One region of the Massilia sp. AB1 genome, then DNA from elsewhere that is predicted to be linked to it. Evidence: riboswitches for the same ligand, from Rfam matches in the RefSeq annotation. Region 1 holds a riboswitch; the other holds the start of a gene.
What was found. A riboswitch is a leader RNA that binds a small molecule or an ion and turns the genes downstream of it on or off. The one in region 1 is predicted to bind glycine.

Region 1 (4,736 bases):
ATGGCGTGCAGGTGTTCCACGGCGGCGCGGTAGTCGCGCACTTCGCCGTTCACGCCCGGGTATTGCAGCAGCACGCCGAAGCAGGTCTCTTCCAGCTTCTCGATGTCGCCGGCCGCGATCACGCGAACTTCGACGCCGATCGGCTGGGCGCGGGTCTGGATCACTTCCAGGGTCTGCGGCAGCACGTCGTCGGCGACATAGAACACTCTCGACGAGGACTTGCCGACGCGCTGCAGCAGGGTCATGGCTTCGGCGGCGGCGGTACCTTCGTCCAGCATCGACGAGTTGGCGATGCCCATGCCGGTCAGGTCGGTGATGGTCTGCTGGAAGTTCAGGATCGCTTCCAGGCGGCCCTGCGAGATCTCGGGCTGGTAGGGGGTGTAGGCGGTGTACCAGGCCGGGTTCTCGAAGATGTTGCGCAGGATGACCTTCGGGGTGTGGGTGCCGTAGTAGCCCTGGCCGATCATCGACTTCATGACCTTGTTCTTGGATGCCAGCGCGCGCAGGGTGGCCAGCGCGTCTTCTTCGGTGCGCGGCTCGACGAACTGGCCCAGGTCCAGGGTGTCCTTGCGGCGGATGTTGGCGGGAACCACGGCGTCGATCAGGGCGGCGCGCGAAGCGTAGCCGAGGGTCGACAGCATGGCTGCCTGTTCGGATTCGGACGGGCCGATATGGCGCGGGATGAACGAATCGCGGGCTTCAAGTTGGGTGAGGCTGGAACGGGTCATGATGGTGGCCAGATGAATTGCCGGCGCCTTGTGGGCTGGCGAAGATGAGGAATTCGGGACTTCGTGAAACTAAAAGGGCGCGCCGCATTCAGCGGCGCGCCCTCGGCGACATTAATTGTCGGTGGTCTTGCCGTAGGCGTCGGCGTCCAGCAGCTTGTCGACAGCGCCGGCGTCGGTCGGCTGGAGCTTGAACAGCCAGGCGCCGTACGCGTCCTGGTTGATCGAGTCCGGCGCGTCGGCCACGGACTGGTTCACCGCGGTGACGGTGCCCGACACCGGAGCGTAGATGTCGCTGGCGGCCTTGACCGACTCGACCACGGCGGCGTCGTCGCCGGCGGTGAAGGCCTTGCCGACCTGCGGCAGTTCGACGAACACGATGTCGCCCAGTGCGTCCTGCGCGTATTCGGTGATGCCGACGGTCAGGGTGCCGTCAGCCTCGCGGCGGACCCACTCGTGGGACTCGGTGTATTTCAGGTCGGTAGGGATGTTCATTAAAGGCTCCTGGTATGGGTGACGCGGTGATTATATTGCTTGTTCTTTTAGGCGGCGAGGACTTTGCCGTTACGCACGAACGGCAGCTTGACGACGGAAGCGGCCAGCTGCTTGTCGCGGATCACGACTTGCACGGTGTCGCCGACCGCCACGTCCAGCGGCACGCGCGCCAGGGCGATCGCCTGCTGCATGCTCGGGCTGAAGGTGCCGCTGGTGATCTCGCCTTCGTTGCCGGCGGCGCTGAGGACCTTCTGGTGGGCGCGCAGGATGCCGCCTTTTTCGCGCAGGATCAGGCCGACGAAGTTGGCTTGCTGGCCCTTGGCCTGCAGGGCGGCCTTGCCGATGAAGTCGCGCTCGGAGACCAGGTCGATGGTCCAGCCCAGGCCGGCGTCCAGCGGGTTCACGGTCTCGTCCATGTCCTGGCCGTACAGGTTCATGCCGGCTTCCAGGCGCAGGGTGTCGCGGGCGCCCAGGCCGGCGGGCTTGATGCCGGCGGCGGCGAAGGCGTTCCACAGGGCTTCGGCCTTGGATGCCGGGACGCCGATTTCGAAGCCGTCTTCGCCGGTGTAGCCGGTGCGCGCCACCATGACTTCGCCGAAGGCGGTGTCCGGGACGATTACGACGTTGAAGGGCTTGAGCGCTTCGGAAGCGGCCTTGGTCTCCGGCAGCACTTCCCAGGCCTTGGCGCGGGCGTTCGGGCCCTGGACCGCGATCAGGGCGATCGGGTCGCGATTTTCATCACTACTATCGCGGCGCTGGGTGATGACCAGGCCGGAATTCGTGGCGGCGTTCTGCTGGTTCATCCAGGCCACGTCCTTGTCGGCGGTGCCGGCGTTGACGACGATGCGGAACCAGTCTTCGCTGAAGAAGTAGACGATCAGGTCGTCGATGACGCCGCCTTCGGGATTCAGCATGCAGGAGTAGAGGGCCTTGCCCGGGACCTGCAGCTTGTCGACGTTGTTGGCCAGCAGGCCGCGCAGGAAGCTGCGCACGTTGGCGCCCTTGAGGTCGACCACGCACATGTGGGACACGTCGAACATGCCGGCGTCGGTGCGCACCGCGTTGTGCTCTTCGATCTGGGAGCCGTAGTTGACCGGCATGTCCCAGCCGCCGAAGTCGACCATCTTGGCCCCTAGGGCACGGTGAGCGGAATTGAGCGGAGTCGCTTTGAGCGTCATGGAATCCTCAGGGCAGTTGAATAGGGGTGCGGGCACGTCGCCGTGCGCTGTTTTCCCCTCTGTCCTTGGTACCTGAGAGATAGCGGCCTGGCCGCCTGCCCCTTCGGTGGGCCGCTTGTGTCGCGGCCGCTCTCCAGAGTTGAGCCGCCGCGCGATGCGCCGCCGCTCCTTGACCGGTCCTTTTGCCTGAGAGTTTGTGGGTAGTGCCCCTTCGGCGGCAGCGTGCTGCGCTCTCCCTGTCAAGACTGTGGAGGATATGCGAGAGGGCGGTTGCTGTCAACCAGCTAAGGGGGAAACCAGGGGAAGGAAGGGGCGGCCCCTACCCTCAGAACGTCGTTCCGGGACTCGGCGTCCCCCTCGGCCGGAACCCAAGTTCGTTGGGCAGCCGGCAGCCAAAACGTGGGCGGGAACGCGAGCAAACTTGGATCCCGGCCTTCGCCGGGATGACGTTGGTAGGTAGGGCGGTTACGCGGGCATTTCGATTCCTAAAAGCATTGCCGCGCACTATTGACGCACGGCATCCGGGCTCGCGGGCCGGTTTTGCTACACTTATCACACTCACTTTGCAGGCGGAAAAAACTATGAGCGAAGACAAAGCACAACAGGAAAAAACAGGCTGGTTCACGCTGTCTGGCGACGTCAATAGTGACATGGTCCACCGGGTCTTCGACGCGGTCGCCGCCATGACCGAGGACGGCATCGAGACGGCCCATGTCCTGGTGCAGTCCAACGGCGGCTATGTCAGCGACGGCCTGTGCCTGTACAACTTCATGGCCAGCTCGCCGATCAAGTTTGTGATGTACAACGGCGGGGCGGTGGCCTCGATCGCGGTCATCCTCTACCTGTGCGGCACGGAGCGCTATTGCAGCGAGACGGCGCGCTTCATGGTCCACAAGTCGCATGCGACCGCCTCGCCCGGTTCGCGTCCGGATGCGCTCAACATCATCGTCGAGGGCCTGCGTGCCGACGATTCGCGCACCGAGTCGATTCTGCGCAAGACCGTCGAGCTGACCCCGGAGCAGTGGAGCATCCACCAGTATTCGGACCTGCATCTGAACTCGCGCGACGCCAAGGCCGCCGGCCTGGTCAACGACATCCGCGATTTCGCGCCGCCCAAGGGTGCGATCCTGCGCAATATTTGAGTCGGCCCAACAGGCTCGGTAGCCCGATACATCGGCTTGGCCGATGGCCGCGGCCCGTTTATTCGTCAGGCCTATGGATAAGGCAAGGAAGCCGTGGCGCTTTGTCCGACACATAGAAAAGCCCGCCGGCTCGATGCGCGGCGGGCTGGACAAGTGATGCCTGCTTCCGGCGGGGCCGGAGAAAACAGGATCAGCGTTTGTCGTTCTTGTGGCTCTGACGGCCAGCTTCGGCGTGTTGTTCCGGAGTACCGCCGCGGGTGCCGCCGCCCGAGCGCGAGCCCGAACCTGCCGAGCCCGACTGTTTGTTGCCTTCGCTCTTGCTGCTTTGCTGAGAGCCGCTTTGGTTGCGCTTGCTACCTTGCTTCGAGGCCATGGTGCTTCCTTTCATAGTGGGAAAAGATCCTGCTCGGCTTTACCGACCGGCCGTGTCCGAATGGATTCGAGGCATTTCCGGTGAATCAATCATGCTTATCGTGTTGATGAATCGCTATCGGAACACCCCTTGATGCGTTGTAGGAGGTGCTCCTACAATCTGAAAGCATCTATTTCCTGATGAAACGCTCGATCACATGCTTCGGCGTGTCGTATTTCTTACGACATATGCATTAAGGCCTATTGCTTTCTGGAAATAATATGGCAGAATGGAGGGATCGATCTTCTCCCCACGTCCATGGCCACCCCATCCGCACAGACGCCCGCCGCCCGCAAGGCCGCCGCCGACCGGCAGGCGACGTTGGATGAGCTCGTCGGTATCGCCAGCCGCCATGCGAATGGCCAGCTAATGGAGATGTGCCACCGCATGGTCGCCGCGCTGCTCGACATGACCAGCGCAGGTCCCGATCCCAAGCTGGCCGCGCGCCGCATCAAGTCCGGCAACCTCCTCAAGGAAAACGCCTACGCCTATTTCCACCTGGCCTGCACGGGCATCGAACTGGCCCTGCGCAAGGAACTCGGCCAGCTCTCGCCCCAGCCGCGCCCGGCCGCGCAGGTCGCCCTCAGCCTGGTGCCGCTGGAAGAGATGGACCAGAAACTCGCCTTCGGCGTGGTCAGCCGGCCCTTCGACATCCAGCATTCCGAACAGCTCGCCAGCCTGGGCGTGCGGCTCGGCGTGCTGCTCGGCCGCGATCTGGTGCGCGCCGCCGTCAATCCCTTCCGTCCCGAAGTCCTGCTGGTGGCGCTGGAACAGGCCTGGCGCG
Region 2 (4,736 bases), on a different contig from region 1:
CGCTCGGTGTTGGCCCGCTCTTCCAGCATCGCCAGCAGCTGCGCCTTGTCCACGCCGTTGGCGAGGAACAGGTCGGACCACTCGCCGAAGATGAGGTCCGCGATCTCGGGGATGAACTGTTTGTGGTTGGCGAGGTAGTCGACGATCATGGGGGGGATCCTTGTATCTTGTGAAAGAGGCCGGCGCTTCCAGTGTACGTGGCGGCCTGTCCTGGCGGCAAGCTGGCGATTTTGTCAGGTCGGCCACGTCCGACTCCTCCTACGCAGCCTTGTACCGTGCGCCTATTGGGCTCCAGGTGCGGATGATTAAGATGAAGCTGTCCCGTCATCTATGCCAAGGAGAACATGATGAACGATAGAAATAAGTCCACCCCGAAACGCGGCCGCGACGACGACCAGCGCCGAGGCCAGGCCCTGCGCGGCAGCGCGGATTCCGGCTCCGGCTTCGTGGCCGACGACAGCGCCGGCTACTCCAGCGTCGGCGGCCAGAACGAACAGCGCGAAGCCACGTCCGGGCGCTACACCAACTTCAACAGCGCTTCGCCGGAGAGCAATGTCGGCCCGGCCGGCGCGCCGCAAACCAGCCACGGCAACGCCGGCGGGCCCGTGCCGGGAGGCACGGTCGAAAAGGCAGAGGGTAGCCAGGGCCAGCAGAACCGCCAGCAAGACGAAGTCGCCATGGCCGGCGGCGGCAATCCCAGCGATGCGGCCGCCGCGGACGGCGGCCTGGGGAACCGGGCCGGCACCGACGACGACAGCGACAAGCTGGACCAGCGCCGGGACCGCGACGCGGGGCGCTGAGCCGACATGCAGACGCTGGTGCAAAAACAACAAGCGGGATAAAACCGTTGAGTTATTTGAAATAGCTGGGCTATCCTGTCTATACGACTGGCGCCCAGGCGCCGGCCGCGGTATCGGGAGAGACTGTCTATCCGACAGCGCCGAAGGAGCAACCGCCCCGGAATCTCTCAGGCAAAAGGACCGATACCGCATTCACACTCTGAAGAGCCGCCGGGAGACCGTCACCCGGCGCACCGAAGGAGCAAGCAGGCCCTACCTCGGCCTGCGAAATCTCTCAGGTCCAGCACAGAGGGGGTGCCGACGCGCAATGAGCGCGCGGATTCCCTTGTGACGCTTTTTGTGTCTGGATTTCATGCATACCGAACTTGACTCCGGCGCCCCTGGCGGCGCCGCGGCGCCGTGCGCGCCTGCGCAGCGCGCCACCGCCTTCCTTCCTCATCGCCAGGGCAGTTTCCCGACGCCGTCCTAGCGCTCGTCCCGGTTGTCCGGCACGCCATGCGTGTCCTTTTGCAGCAGCAGCAACAGACGCCCGCTCGGACAGGCGGGCCGCTTTTCACCTTCACATTCAAGGAGAAGTCGTCAATGCAAGCTCAACAACGGCAATACAGGATGGCTCGGGCAAGGCTCGCGGCCCTGGCGCTCGGCATCGGTCTCGGCCTGGCGGGACCCGCAGTACAAGCGCAGGCCGCCGATCCCGGCGCGGCGCGCCAGGCCGCGGCCGGCCAGTCCGCGGCCTTCGCCGCGGCCCAGCGCGATCTCAGCCAGTTCATCAACCACCAGCTCCAGCGCCCGGGCGCGGCCCCGGACGGCTTTCCGCTCGAGGTCCAGGACCTGCGCGCGCTGAAGGATGCGCGCATCGGCTACGGCTTCCCGGTCTACACCATCGATCCGGACCAGCTGATGCGCGGCCGCGGCAGCATGAAAAGCATGGCGCGCCACGCCCAGCAATGGCGCTTCGTGGTGCTGCTGGGCGAGCGCCCGATCGGCATGGCGACGGTGGAGCAGCACGGCGGCCGCTACCAGACGGTCGCCTACGGCGCCGCGGTCCTGTCCAGGGACCTCGACGCCCTGGTCGCCGCGCACGGCAATGCCGACCGCTCCAACCTGCGCCTGCTGCGCATCTACCAGGCCCGTTCCGACCTGCTCGAAGTCGAGACCGCCGGCGGCACCCGCTTCGCGCCCCTGTATTCCGCGCGCGCTTCCCTGCCCCTGCAGCGCACCGACGCCTTCGGCCGTCCGACCGCCGCCCTGGCCGACGAAGCCGAACTGCTGCCAGCCCTGCGCGCGGCGGTCAAGCGCAACCTGGACGAGCACCGCTGAGACGGCGCCAACGACAAGCACCCATACGGAGACAAATAATGAACCAACGACTGACAGGCCTGCTGGCCGCCGCGGCGCTGACCCTGGCCGCACCGAGCGCCTTCGCGCAGTGGCGCACCCTCAACGTTCCCCTGACCACCCAGGAACACAGCCAGTGGTGCTGGTCCGCGACCAGCAAGGCGATCCTGAACCTGTACAAGAAGACCCCGAGCCAGTGCCAGATCGTGAACTGGGCCTTCGGGATCAACTACGCGTGCGGGAACACGATCTTCGACTGGAGCAGCTACGCCAACCAGCCGAACTCCATGTACGGCACCAGCGGCAGCGTACAGAACATCCTGTCCGCCTGGGGCGTGCCGAACACCGCCTACAACGTGGCCTCGTCCTGGAGCAGCGTGGTGGCCGACATCAATGCCAACCGTCCCTTCGTGATCCGCTACGGCTGGACCAACGGCGGCGGCCACATCATGGCCGGCCGGGGCTACGAGACCTATAACGGCGTGAACTACGTCTACATCATGGACCCGTGGCCGGGCGAGGGCCAGACCTGGCGCACCTACAGCTCGGCGGTGTCGGCCTACGACCACCGCTGGACCCATACCCAGCGCATGAACGCCAGCCCGGCGCTGTAAGCCCCGTCTCCAGGCCGCCGCGGCGGCCTGGAGAGCGTGGAAATGCGCGTGTTTCTCCACTCATCCAGCATGATATGGTTCGACCTCCCCCATGTCATCGACGAGCCGCGCGTGACCAACTTCAAACCGCGGGCCGGACGCCTGGCCCGCTCCGCCCTGCCATTTACCCTGCTATTCACCCTGCTGGCCGGCAGCCTGACGGCGCTGGCCGCACCGGACCGGGCCACCAGGAACAACGCCTCCATTTCCGCGCCGCTGAACGAGGACCTGGCCCGCGCCTTCGCCCTGCCCAGGGAACTCGATCTCGACCCGGCGCTGCGCGCGGAAGCCGAAGCGATGGCCGCCACCCACCTCGCCCGCATCCGGCAACTGCTGCCGGCCTGGATTGACGAGGAAAGGCGCCTGCAGACCACGCCCGCCGAGCCCGCGTCCGAGGACGATGTCTATCATGCCGTCTTCGCCCGCGTGCTCAACGAACTGGCGCTGTGGCAGGTGGAACCGGGCGACGCGGACTACGAACAGGCGACCCTGGCGGCGCTGGCCGCATCGCCCGGCGTCTGCCGGCTCCAGGGCGATGCGCGCTTCCAGGATTTCGCGAGCCGGGTCCTGCGCCTGCAAGCCATGCCGCCCGCGCGGCGCAAGGCGGCGCTCGACACCGAGCGCCGGCTGCTGGCGCACTGGGGACAGCCGCGCGCCGCCCTGCCGCCCTGGCCGGTCCTGCTGCCTCAGGACGCCGCCATGCAGGCCGTGGAGCAGATCCGGCGCGGCGGACCGCGTGCGGCGCCGGCCCTGCCGCCCGCGCTGGCCTACGCCCTGCTCGCGGAACGCAAACCCTATGCCGAGCTGGCCACGGAAAGCAAATGCCAGCTCCAGCAATGGTGGCTGCGCGCCAGCGTGGCGCAGGGCGCGACGCCCGCGGCGGCGCTCGCCGCCTTCCGCTACGGCACATTGATCAGCGCGACCGAGCGCTTCGCCGGCGCCTTCGAACCCGTCGTGGCAGCCCCGGGCGCCGTCCCCGGCTACCCCAAGCTCGCCGAGCGCTTCGACGTGACAGGGGTGATCCGCATCGCGCGTCCGCTGGACGCTTCGGGCAAAGCTGGACCGGCCAGCATCGGCGAACGGAAGATCACGGTGCGCGGCATCCGCGGCACGCGCCCGGTCGCCTTCGAGAACGTCTTCGATGCGGTGGCCCTGCACCACGCGCGCCAGGCCGGCCCGGCCACGCCGCCGGAATTCGAGATGGTCTGGACCCTGACGCCGGCCGAACCGGACACGCCGGAGAAAGCGAAGCCATGAGACTGCCCTCCCCTTTCATCCGCCTGCTGAACGGCGCCGTGCTGGGCGCGGCGCTGACAGGCATGAGCTGCTCCGCTCACGGCGCCAACTCGTCCGTGGCGGCGCCGGTCGAAGCCGCCGCCACGGACGCGTTCTGGTGCGGCGACTTCGCCGAGCTCGAACGCCGGAACACCGAATACAGGAAGCCGAACCAGTTCGACGCGGACGCGAACCTGCGCCTGAACCAGTTCCGCGCGGGCCTCGATGCGCTGTTCAACTACAAGATGAAGAACGAGGAAGCCTACCTGAAGGAGGTCGACCTGCTCACCCTGCAGTGGGCGAACGAGCACCCGCAATCGAGCTTCGCGCACGTCCTGCACGCCCGCGCGCTGCTCAGGCATGGCTGGTCGTATCGCGGCAAGGGCTTCGTCAAGGACGTGCCCCCGGAAGCCTGGAAGGACTTCCACGCCTACCTCAAGCGCGCCGCGGATTACCTGCGCCAGCATGCCGACGTGGCGCTGCAGGACAGCGACGCGCATGACATCCTGCTGGAGATCGGCACGGCCCTGGACTGGGACCGCCGCCAGATGGAAGCGATCGCGGAGGATGGCCTGAGGCGCAACCCGGACGACAGCGATCTCTACCTCCGCATGGCGGCCTCCCTGTTGCCGAAATGGGGCGGCAGCCCCAAGGTCCTCGACGACTACAT

Region 2: it holds a riboswitch for glycine, as region 1 does, so the genes downstream of both, J8847_RS06140 (hypothetical protein) here and gcvT (glycine cleavage system aminomethyltransferase GcvT) in region 1, are expected to answer to the same signal.

What each region holds. Positions count from the first base shown of each region.
Region 1 covers NZ_JAGKSG010000011.1:295-5,030, reverse strand. The annotation lists gene gcvP (aminomethyl-transferring glycine dehydrogenase) at 1-728, opposite strand, end outside; gene gcvH (glycine cleavage system protein GcvH) at 840-1,220, opposite strand; gene gcvT (glycine cleavage system aminomethyltransferase GcvT) at 1,268-2,398, opposite strand; glycine riboswitch at 2,448-2,545, opposite strand; glycine riboswitch at 2,563-2,646, opposite strand; gene J8847_RS08665 (ATP-dependent Clp protease proteolytic subunit) at 2,980-3,540, shown strand; gene J8847_RS08660 (hypothetical protein) at 3,731-3,913, opposite strand; partial or broken gene J8847_RS08655 (DUF1631 family protein) at 4,211-4,736, shown strand, end outside.
Region 2 covers NZ_JAGKSG010000007.1:24,060-28,795, forward strand. The annotation lists gene J8847_RS06130 (GNAT family N-acetyltransferase) at 1-149, opposite strand, end outside; gene J8847_RS06135 (hypothetical protein) at 348-800, shown strand; glycine riboswitch at 905-993, shown strand; glycine riboswitch at 996-1,093, shown strand; gene J8847_RS06140 (hypothetical protein) at 1,410-2,120, shown strand; gene J8847_RS06145 (C39 family peptidase) at 2,159-2,752, shown strand; gene J8847_RS06150 (hypothetical protein) at 2,864-4,048, shown strand; gene J8847_RS06155 (DUF4034 domain-containing protein) at 4,045-4,736, shown strand, end outside.